DNA from 2 places in the Rhizobium sp. BK529 genome. Region 2 is predicted to be linked to the other one. Evidence: predicted binding sites of a transcription regulator. Region 2 holds the regulator's gene; the other holds the start of a gene.
The links. Region 2 encodes PhoB, which activates phosphate uptake and scavenging genes when phosphate is short. Its sites were predicted from a motif close to TGTCATNNANCTGTCAT; they were not measured.

Region 1 (5,437 bases), 960 kb from region 2:
CTGCGCGGTCGGGCCGTATTCGATCAGCTCGCCCAAATACATGAAGGCGGTGTTGTCGGAGATGCGGCTTGCCTGCTGCATGTTGTGGGTGACGATGACGATCGTGAACTCGCCCTTCAGCTGTGCGACCAGTTCTTCGACCTTGGCGGTCGAGATCGGGTCGAGGGCCGAGGTCGGCTCGTCGAGAAGCAGGACTTCCGGACGCAGCGCCACGCCGCGGGCAATGCAGAGGCGCTGCTGCTGACCGCCTGAAAGGCCGAGGCCACTGCCCTTCAGCTTGTCCTTGACCTCATCCCAGAGGGCGGCCTGACGCAGTGCCTGCTCGACGCGGATATCCATATCGGCCTTGTTAAGGCGCTCATGGTGGCGAATGCCGTAGGCGATGTTGTCGTAGATCGACATCGGGAACGGCACAGGCTTCTGGAATACCATGCCGACGCGGGCGCGCAGCTCGTTCATCGAGAAGCCCGGGTCGAGAATATTCTTGCCGTCGAGCTTGATCGAGCCGGTGGCGCGCATCTTCGGATACAGCATGTAGATGCGGTTCAGGATGCGCAGCAGCGTGGACTTGCCGCAGCCGGAGGGACCGATCAGGGCGGAGACCTGACGCTCAGGGAAGCTCAGGCTCACATCTTTGATCGCGTGCGCGTCGCCGTAATAGAAATTGACGTTTTCGAGAGCGATCTTGTCTTTAGCCATGGGCTTTTCGGACTTGCTGGCAGTTTCGAAAGTGTCTTGGGACTGAAGCATCATTTCCCACCTTTTCGGTTCAGGACGGAGCGCGATACGACGCTCAGGATTAGAACGACAGCCGTCATCACGAAGGCGCCGGCCCACGCGAGATTCTGCCATTGCTCATAGGGGCTCATAGCGAACTGGAAGATGACGACCGGAATGTTCGCCATCGGCTGCGACATATCCAGGCTCCAATACTGGTTGTTCAGAGCGGTGAACAGGAGCGGCGCGGTTTCGCCTGAAATGCGGGCGATGGCGAGCAGGATACCGGTGAGGATACCCGTAGAGGCAGCGCGATAGAGGACGTTGAGCGTGACCTTCCAGCGCGGGATGCCGAGCGAGAGTGCGGCTTCGCGCATGACATCCGGAACCAGCCGCAGCATCTCGTCGGTCGTGCGCACGACGACCGGCAGAAAGATGAAGGCGAGCGCGATGCCGCCGGCAAAGCCGGAGAAACGCGCCGTCGGGCGGACGACGAGTTCATAGACGAACAGGCCGATGATGATCGACGGAGCGGAGAGCAGGATATCGTTGACGAAGCGGATAACCTCGCCGAGCTTCTTGCCGCGGGCAAATTCCGACAGATAGGTTCCTGCCAGCACGCCGATTGGCGTGCCGATGATGACAGCCAGAACGACCATTAGCAGGCTGCCCATGAAAGCGTTGGCGAGACCACCGCCATCTTCGCCAGGCGGCGGGGTCATTTCCGTGAGAAGCGTGGGGCTCAGCGCCGCCAGGCCATGTACCAGCGTCGTCCAGAGGATCCAGACCAGAAAGACGAGGCCAAGGACGGTGGCGATGCCGCAAAGCGTCAGCGCGATGATGCTGCCAATCTGGCGGCGGCGGTAGAGAGAACCTGAATAGGTAGCCATGGTTACTCTCCCCTCTGTCTTGCCATGCGCACGAGCATGAGCTTGGCGGCTGCCAGAACAATGAAGGTGACAACGAAGAGGATGAGGCCAAGGGCTGCGAGCGACGACCTGTAAAGGTCATCGGAAGCCTCGGCAAACTCGTTGGCGAGCGTCGCGGCAATCGAAGTACCCGGCTCCATCAGCGACACCGCGATGTTATGGGTGTTGCCGAGTACGAAGGTCACCGCCATGGTTTCGCCGAGCGCGCGGCCGAGGCCAAGGAAGATGCCACCGACGACGGCGGTGCGGGTGTGCGGAATGACGATGTCGCGCACCACTTCCCATTTGGTCGACCCCAGCGCATAGGCCGATTCCTTCAGCTGTGCGGGAACGACCAGGAAGACGTCACGCATGACCGAAGAGACGAAGGGAATGATCATGATCGCCAGCACGATGCCGGACGTCAGCATGCCAATGCCGAGCGGGGCGCCGGAGAACAGGGCGCCGATCACCGGGATCGGGCCGAGCCAGTCGATCAGCACCGGCTGGACGTAATCGGACATGAAAGGAGCGAACGTGAAAAGGCCCCACATGCCGTAGATGATCGAGGGAATGCCGGCGAGGAGCTCGACGGCGCCACCGATCGGTCCACGGACGGAGCGAGGCGCAACTTCAGTAATGAACACTGCAATACCGAGGCTGACGGGAACGCCGATGATCATGGCCAATGCGGAGGTAACCAGGGTGCCATAAATCGGCACGAGTCCCGCAAACTGCTGGGCAACCGGATCCCATTCCGTGCCGGTCAGGAAGCCGAAGCCGAAGGTGCGGAAGGCAAGAAGCCCGCCCATGGCCATGGAGATCGCCGCTGCCAAAAGGGCGGCAAGAACAAACAGGCCGCAGCCCAAAACTATCCAGTAAAAAATACGATCGCCTGCGGCGCCATCGCGGCGTTTAACGCCCGCGGTGTTGGCGGGCAGCGATGCCATTGCTTCGCTCATATCCGTACGCTCTGCTGCTTTGAGGGGGTGTCAAAGGCATTCGGGGCGGAAAGCCAAGCTTCCCGCCCCGACCGCAGTTTCGTCAGGATCAGCCCTTGAAGGAGGCCGTCCAGTAGTCTTCAATCTGCTTCACGAGAGAGTCCGGAAGCGGGACGTAATCGAGCGACGAAGCTTCCTTCTGACCCTTTTCGAGAGCCCACTTGAAGAAGGCGAAAGCAGCCTTGGACCGAGCAGCGTCCTTCGGCTCCTTGTACATGATGGCCCAGGTGGTCGCCGTGATCGGCCAGGCCTTTTCGCCCGGAGCGTTGGTCATGATCAGGTAGAAATCCTGAGCTTTGCCCCATTCTGCGCTAGCAGCGGCAGCGGAGAAGCTTTCAGCGTTCGGCTTCGGATACTGGCCGGCAGCGTTCTGGACGAGAACGTAAGGCAGCTTGTTCTGCAGGGCGTAGGCGTATTCGACGTAACCGATCGAGTCCTTAACGCGGGTGACGTAAGCAGCAACGCCTTCGTTGCCCTTGCCGCCGATGCCGACCGGCCAGTTGACGGCGGTGCCTTCACCGACCTTGGACTTCCAGTCCGGATTGACCTTCGAGAAGAAGTTCGTCCAGTTGAAAGAGGTGCCCGAGCCGTCCGAACGGTGAACAACGGCGATCTGGCTGTCGGGCAGCTTCAGGCCCGGGTTTAGGTCGGCGATGGCCTTGTCGTTCCACTTGGTGACGTTGCCGAGGTAGATGTCAGCGAGAACCTTGCCCGAGAGTTTCAGTTCGCCCGATTTGATGCCCTTGACGTTGATGACGGGAACGATGCCGCCGACAACGAGCGGGAATTGGCCGAAGCCGCCAGCCGTCAGATCTTCCGGCTTGAGCGGGGCGTCAGAGGCGCCGAAGTCAACCGTTGCAGCCTTGATCTGGGCGATACCGCCACCCGAACCGATCGACTGATAGTTCAGCTTGTCACCGGTTTCCTTGTTGTAGTCTGCCGACCACTTCGAAAGAACCGGATAGACGAAGGTGGAGCCAGCGCCGGTAATTTCGGCAGCAGAAGCCGAGACTGCCAGAGCGGCAACCAGGCCAGCGCCGAGGCAGGCCGAAAGAAGTTTCTTGGTGAGCATTCGCGACTCTTCCCTGATGGAATGAAAGGACGACAAGGCTCGGCGCCATGGAGGGGGTGTCCACTATCGAGGGCGCTGATTTCCTCGTCACGGGAAGGGGGCTAGGCGTCTATTATTACAGTTTGATGACAGTTTGTGACATCGAAGCAGAATGCAAAGGTGTGCATAAGTTGCTGAAGTCACTGAGTTTCCGAATGAATCGCGCGTTAACAAAGTCTTAACGAGGAGGTGCGGCCCGAATGCCGCAGGACTGCGGTTGATTGCCGCAGCCCTTTTAGGAAATGTCGCAATCAGGATTTCGAAATGCCGTAACGGACGGCCGGCTTGTCGTGAGAAAGGTTCGGGCCGAGGCTGTGGCGAGCAGCCGTGAATGCGTCGAAATCGGCGACTTCAGGCAGCGAGGGAATGGTGATCAGTTCTTCCTGGTCGAAGCCGGCGAGAGCGGCATCCACCATATCCGTCACATCCATCACCATGGACGGTGGAAAGCGGTCGAAGGAGCCGCCGACACGCTCGAAGATCTCGGTACGGGTCAGCCCCGGCAAGACTGCCTGGAACTTGACGCCCTTCGGGCCGGCTTCGGCATTCAGCGCATGAGTCAGATTCAGTACGAAGGCCTTGGTGGCGCTGTAGGTGCCGTTGAAACGCTCGGGGATGAAGGCAACGACGGAGGCGATGTTGATGACTGCGCCCCTGCCGCGTTCGGCAAAGGTCTGGGCGGCAGCAACGGCAAGCCGGTTTGCGGCGATGACGTTCAGTTCGATCATAGTTTCGAGATAGTCGATGTCGTCTTCGAGCAGCGTGCCCTTCGGGCCGATGCCGGCATTGTTGACGAGAAGCGTGATGGCCTCATCTGCACGCAGGCGCTGTTCGACCTTGCGTACATCCTCACGCTTGGTGAGATCGGACGGCAGCACATCCACCTTGATGCCCTGCTCTGCCGAAAGCTTTTCAGCAAGCGCATTCAGGCGCGTGACGTCGCGAGCGACGAGCAGAAGATCGTAGCCGCGTTTAGCAAGCCGGTCGGCATAGGTTGCGCCGATGCCCGAAGAGGCGCCGGTAATAAGGGCAGTTCCGGGAGTAGAGGCAGACATGGTTCCATCCTTTCGCGATTGGAATTTACTGGCATATGCCACTATATGAGGAAGAAAGCCGATCTTGCGCAAGAGGCGCAATGAAAAATAAACGGCAGCTGAGATTGACGGCCCGTCGATATGCTGGAGACATCGGCCGCAGGAGAATGGTGATGAATGAACGGACGAAGAGCTTCGAAGGCTGGCAGGTCTGCAGCAATAGTGCGCTGAAGCGCGCGACACGGCAGCTCGGTCAGCTCTATGACGACCTCATCGATGCGAGCGGTCTCAGGGGCACGCAATATACGCTGATGACGCAGATCCACATGAATTCCGGTTCATCGCTGAAGGTTCTGGCCGAGAGCATGGTGATGGACTTGTCGGCCCTCGGCCACACGCTAAAGCCGTTGATCCGCGACGGAATGGTGGAACTCGTGCCCGACGGGAAGGACCGCCGCGTCAAGCGCGTGAAGCTGACGGAAGCAGGCATCGAAAAGTGGCAGGAAGCGACCCGGCTCTGGCGGGAGGCGCACGAACGCTTCGAGCGCCTCTTCGGCGAGGAGCAGGCAAAGGCGCTGCGCGACACACTGAACCTGATCGCCTCGAAGGATTTCGCCGGCCGTTTCCGGGCCGGCTCGGACAAAGACTGATGACGCGACGTTAGAG
Region 2 (5,437 bases):
GCGTGCCGGCCTTCATGCCAGAGGCGGCCTCTGCCGTCGCCAGGCACGCACCGAGCGGGAAACCGCCGCCGATGCCCTTGGCAACCGCCATGATATCGGGCGTGATGCCAGACCACTCATACGCGAAGAGCTTGCCGGTACGGCCGACGCCGGTCTGAACCTCGTCGAGAATGAGGAGCAGGCCGTGTTCATCGCAGATCTGGCGGAGCGCCCTCATGAATTCAGGCGTCACCGGGCGGACACCGCCCTCGCCCTGTACGGGCTCTATAAGGATGCCGGCCGTCTTGTCGGAAATCGCGGCGCGCACGGCCTCGATATCGCCGAAGGGAACCCGATCGAAGCCGGGGGTCTTCGGGCCGAAACCTTCGAGATATTTCTCCTGGCCGCCGGCGGCGATGGTCGCCAGCGTGCGGCCGTGGAAGGCGCCTTCGAAGGTGATAATGTGGAAACGTTCGGGATGTCCCTTGGAGAACTGGTAGCGGCGCGCCGTCTTGATGGCGCATTCCAGAGCCTCGGCACCGGAATTGGTGAAGAACACCTTGTCGGCGAAAGTGGCATCCGTCAGCCGCTTGGCAAGCTTCTCCTGACCAGGCACTTCATAGACATTCGACAGGTGCCAGACCTTGTCGGCCTGATCCTTGAGAGCAGCCACGACATGCGGGTTGCCGTGACCGACTGACGTGACAGCGACGCCTGCGCCAAAATCGAGATATCGTTCGCCGGTTTCGGTGATCAGCCAGACGCCCTCACCTCGCTCGAACCGCAACGGGGCACGAGAATAGGTATCATAAAGCGGCGAGGCTTCAGCCATGGCGCGAACTCCTGCAACAGGTTATGAGACAACGGACTCCGGCTAACAAAACCAGGCCCGAAAAATCAAAAATGCCGCCTTTCGGCGGCCGAGAGCACTATTTACTTTTCGCACTGCAATGTCAACAAAACTGAGGATTTAGCGCATGCGTCAAGCAGGCAATCGGCTTTACAGGTCTATCAACAGCTAATGTTGCAGAAATGACTCGCTCGGGAAGCAAGTTGGGGAAAACTACGAATTCGGATTCATCCGATTCCTGCGACTCTTGTCACAGAGTCAGGCTCACACTAGGTTAAAGTTCAATTACTAGACTGCATGCGGCGGAACTAGTCACCTAAATTTATCAGGCGTTTCTTGCTTCGGAAGCTTCCGAGGCAACGGTGAGGGATTCTGCCATCACCAACGCAAAGGCGGAGACAGGGCATGAACTGGACAGACGAGCGTGTCGAGAAGCTCAAGAAGCTTTGGTCGGAGGGGTTGAGCGCCAGCCAGATCGCTGCGCAGCTTGGCGGGGTGAGTAGAAACGCTGTTATCGGCAAGGTTCACCGGCTCAGTCTTCCCGGCCGCGCCAAGGCCGGCGGTACGGCAACCACGGCGCGTGCGCCGAAGCGCAATACCTCGGCACCGCGCGCTCCGAACTATACATCTCGCATCGCCACCCGCACCGTGACGCGCCAGCAGGGCGCAACGATGCTGAAGGAAGAGATCGAGATCGAAACCGTCGAGGAGATGGACTACGTGCCGGCCGCAAACGTGGTCGTGCCGATCTCCCGTCGCCTCGGACTGACGGAGCTGACAGAGCGCACCTGCAAGTGGCCGGTCGGCGACCCGCTGAAGGACGACTTCTACTTCTGCGGCTGCGACTCCCCGGATTCATCGCCCTACTGCAACTATCATGCGCGCCTCGCCTATCAGCCGGTCAGCGAACGCCGCAAGGCTGTCCGGGTCGCCTGATCGGCGACCTCCAACAGACCAAACGTACCGTCACCCCTCCTCGCCGATGCGCGGAGGGGTGATTTTTTTAGCCGGCACAGGAGCGCGGGAAAACGGCTCCCGGCCACGGTCGTTCGAAGGCCGAGCTCTGCCGGCCTTCCACCATGCCTGACAATGCGAACTTATGTGGCCAACATCACCGATGCGTTTCAGCCTCGACCGGCATGGAACGGTCGTCATGGCGCTGTAGCGCGATTTTCTGATCCAGATGCGGTATTCTCGTCGAGTAGCACGGCGCAAACAGTCGCTCAGGGGTGCCAATGGAGATCGATCCGAAGCGCATGACAATGGGATTCGTCGGGACGGGCACGATTACAGAGGCCGTCGTCACCGGATTGGGCAAGACAGCGTTTCGCGACACACCGATCGTGCTGTCACCGCGTAACGCAGGCGTCGCCGCCCGTCTCGCGGCGGCAAACGAGAATGTGTCGATCGCTTTAAGCAATCAGGATGTCCTCGACCGCTCCGATCTCGCATTTTTGGCCGTGAGGCCGCAAATTGCCGAGGAGGTCGTCCGCTCGCTCCGATTTCGGCCGGGCCACCATGTCATCAGCTTTGTCGCGGCCACGCCAATGGATCAACTGCTGGCGTGGATCGATCCACCGGTTCGCCTAAGCCTGGCAATTCCACTTCCGTTCGTCGCAGATCTTCAGGGGGCGACTGCGATCTACCCGCCCGACGAAGTTTCCCACGCCCTCTTTTCGGCGCTCGGAACGGCGATCCAGGTTGAAAACAAACTTGAGTTCGAACTTCTCGCGGTGGCGAGCTGCCTGATGGCCAGCTATTTCGGCATCCTTGAGGCGACGTCGACCTGGCTGCAGAGCCAGGGGCTTTCGGGACCGTCTGGCGACGCCTACCTCCGTCAATTGTTTTCCGGCCTCGCCCATGCCGCCCGTTCAAAACCTATGGCGAGTTTCGACGAGCTCATCGGTGAGCATTCGACCAAGGGCGGATTGAATGAACAGGTGCTCGAAGACTTTCGCGCGTTCGGCGGCATGGCGGCTCTGCAAAAGGCTCTTGATCGAATTCTTGCGCGCATCCGCCTGTAAAAGCAGGTTCTTTCGAGGCTCGCTTCGGCGCTGGGTGTCGGCTTTCATTAGGAGTTGGGAGTTCCACATAGACAAACAGGCCGCCCGTCAAGCGGGCGACCCGTCTGGACCTCCGATCACTCGGATTAAGCTTCCATGGAATATCCCGCACCGCGGACGGTGCGGATGACGTCCTGCATGTTGGAGAAGTTCAGCGCCTTGCGCAGGCGGCCGACATGGACGTCGACGGTGCGTTCGTCCACATAGATGTCATGGCCCCAGACGCCGTCCAGAAGCTGGGAACGGGAGAAGACCCGGCCCGGCGATGACATCAGGAATTCCAGCAGGCGGAATTCGGTGGGACCGAGGCGGACTTCGCGGCTCTTGCGATGAACGCGATGGGTTTCGCGATCGAGCTCGATATCTCCACACTTCAGAACGGTGGAGAGAACCTCGGGACGGGCGCGGCGCAGCATCGCCTTGACGCGGGCGACAAGCTCCGGCGTGGAGAAGGGCTTGACGACATAGTCGTCGGCGCCGGTCGAGAGACCGCGAACGCGCTCGCTTTCCTCGCCGCGTGCCGTCAGCATGATGATCGGCAGGCGCTCGGTCTCCGGTCGCATGCGCAGTCGGCGGCAGAGCTCGATGCCGGAAACGCCCGGCAGCATCCAGTCAAGGATGAGCAGGTCCGGCGTGCGCTCCTGAAGCCGGATTTCCGCCTCGTCGCCACGGAGGATCGTATCCACCTCGAAACCTTCCGCTTCGAGGTTGTAGCGGAGAAGCACGCTGAGTGCCTCTTCATCTTCAACAACTGCAACTCTTGGGATCATGCGTGTCAGTCTCCTAATGCATGATCCTTAAACCGGGGGTGATTTAAACAAGGGACCATGCAGAAACTCGGAATTGGCTGCACCTAAAGCGTGTCGCGATCCTTCGGATCCGCTGCCGCGCTGTAAGCTTTTTTCGCATGTCGTTATCGCAAAACCGCTGCACACTTTTGCGCGACATGCTTTCTGCGCGCCCCCGGCGAGGGCGCGCATGCAATGGGCAGGTCCGGATTACTCCGTGACTGCGCCGACGGTGTTGGAGCTGTCGTCCTTCGGACGCTCGCCCTCCGGCTGGGAACCGGTTGCCATGTAGTAGATCGTCTCGGCGATGTTGGTCGCATGATCGCCGATGCGCTCGATGTTCTTGGCGCAGAAGAGAAGATGCGTGCAGCTCGTGATGTTGCGCGGATCTTCCATCATGTAGGTCAGGAGTTCGCGGAACAGCGAGGTGTACATCGCGTCGATTTCATCGTCGCGCTCGCGGATCGACTTTGCCTTGTCGGCCGAACGCGTCGTGTAGACGTCGAGCACTTCCTTGAGCTGGACGAGCGCCAGTTCGGAAAGATGCTCGAGACCGCGGGCGAGCTTGCGCGGAACGCCGGTGCTCTGCACGGCGATGACACGCTTGGCCGTGTTCTTGCCGAGATCGCCGACGCGCTCGAGGTCGGCGGCGATACGGATCGAACCCATGATCTCGCGAAGGTCGGAGGCCATCGGCTGGCGACGGGCGATCGTGACAATCGCCTTGTCGTTGATTTCGCGCTCGGCATGATCGAGGATCACGTCGTCCGAGATGACTTTCTGTGCGAGCGCGGTGTCACCGTTGACGAGCGCGCGAACAGCGTCGGCACCCATCTGTTCGGCAAGGCCGCCCATCTCGGCAATGCGCCGGGACAGGAACTTCAGGTCGTCATCGTAAGCAGAGAAAATATGTGTCGATGCCATGGGGCTTTGTCCTCGAAAATCGGGAAGGCTTCACATCTCCAAACTCAGCCGAACCGGCCCATGATATAGTCCTGGGTACGCGGATCGTCCGGGTTGGTGAACATCTTGTCGGTGTCGTTCTCCTCGACCAGGTTGCCGAGGTGGAACATGGCTGTACGCTGTGATACGCGCGCGGCCTGCTGCATGGAATGCGTCACGATGACGATGGTGTAGTTTTCACGCAGCTCGTGGATCAGCTCTTCGACCTTGGCGGTTGCGATCGGGTCGAGCGCCGAGCAGGGCTCGTCCATCAGGATGACTTCCGGGCTGACGGCGACGGCGCGTGCGATGCACAGACGCTGCTGCTGGCCGCCGGAAAGCCCGGTGCCGGATTCATGCACGCGATCCTTGACTTCATTCCAGAGGCCGGCGCGCTGCAGGCTGGACTCGACGATCTGGTCGAGGTCTGCCTTGGACTTGGCGAGGCCGTGAATGCGCGGGCCATACGAGACGTTTTCGTAGATCGACTTCGGGAACGGGTTCGGCTTCTGGAACACCATGCCGACACGGGCGCGGAGTTCGACGACGTCGATGTCGGGATCGTAGATGTCGTCGCTGTCGAGCGTGATCTTGCCGGTCACGCGGCAGCCGTCGATCGTGTCGTTCATGCGGTTCAGCGACCGAAGGAAGGTAGACTTGCCGCAGCCGGACGGGCCGATCAGGGCGGTCACGGTGTTTTCGCGGATGTTCAGATTGACATCGAAAAGGGCGCGCTTTTCGCCGTAATAAACGGAGACATCCTGACCGATCATCTTATACGGGACGTTGCTCATTTTCTGGTCCAGCGCCTTCTC

Region 1: pstS (phosphate ABC transporter substrate-binding protein PstS) is a predicted target of PhoB. The motif match lies at 3,813-3,829, and genes of this name have one in related genera.

The regions. Positions count from the first base shown of each region.
Region 1 is NZ_JACIAU010000001.1:1,957,240-1,962,676, forward strand. Features, by position in the region: gene pstB (phosphate ABC transporter ATP-binding protein PstB) at 1-699, opposite strand, end outside; gene pstA (phosphate ABC transporter permease PstA) at 750-1,607, opposite strand; gene pstC (phosphate ABC transporter permease subunit PstC) at 1,610-2,587, opposite strand; gene pstS (phosphate ABC transporter substrate-binding protein PstS) at 2,676-3,698, opposite strand; gene FHX08_RS09900 (SDR family NAD(P)-dependent oxidoreductase) at 3,989-4,792, opposite strand; gene FHX08_RS09905 (MarR family winged helix-turn-helix transcriptional regulator) at 4,945-5,421, shown strand; gene FHX08_RS09910 (cupin domain-containing protein) at 5,432-5,437, opposite strand, start outside.
Region 2 is NZ_JACIAU010000001.1:2,918,894-2,924,330, forward strand. Features, by position in the region: gene FHX08_RS14695 (aspartate aminotransferase family protein) at 1-811, opposite strand, end outside; gene FHX08_RS14700 (GcrA family cell cycle regulator) at 1,235-1,765, shown strand; gene FHX08_RS14705 (pyrroline-5-carboxylate reductase) at 2,065-2,853, shown strand; gene phoB (phosphate regulon transcriptional regulator PhoB) at 2,979-3,662, opposite strand; gene phoU (phosphate signaling complex protein PhoU) at 3,891-4,604, opposite strand; gene pstB (phosphate ABC transporter ATP-binding protein PstB) at 4,649-5,437, opposite strand, start outside.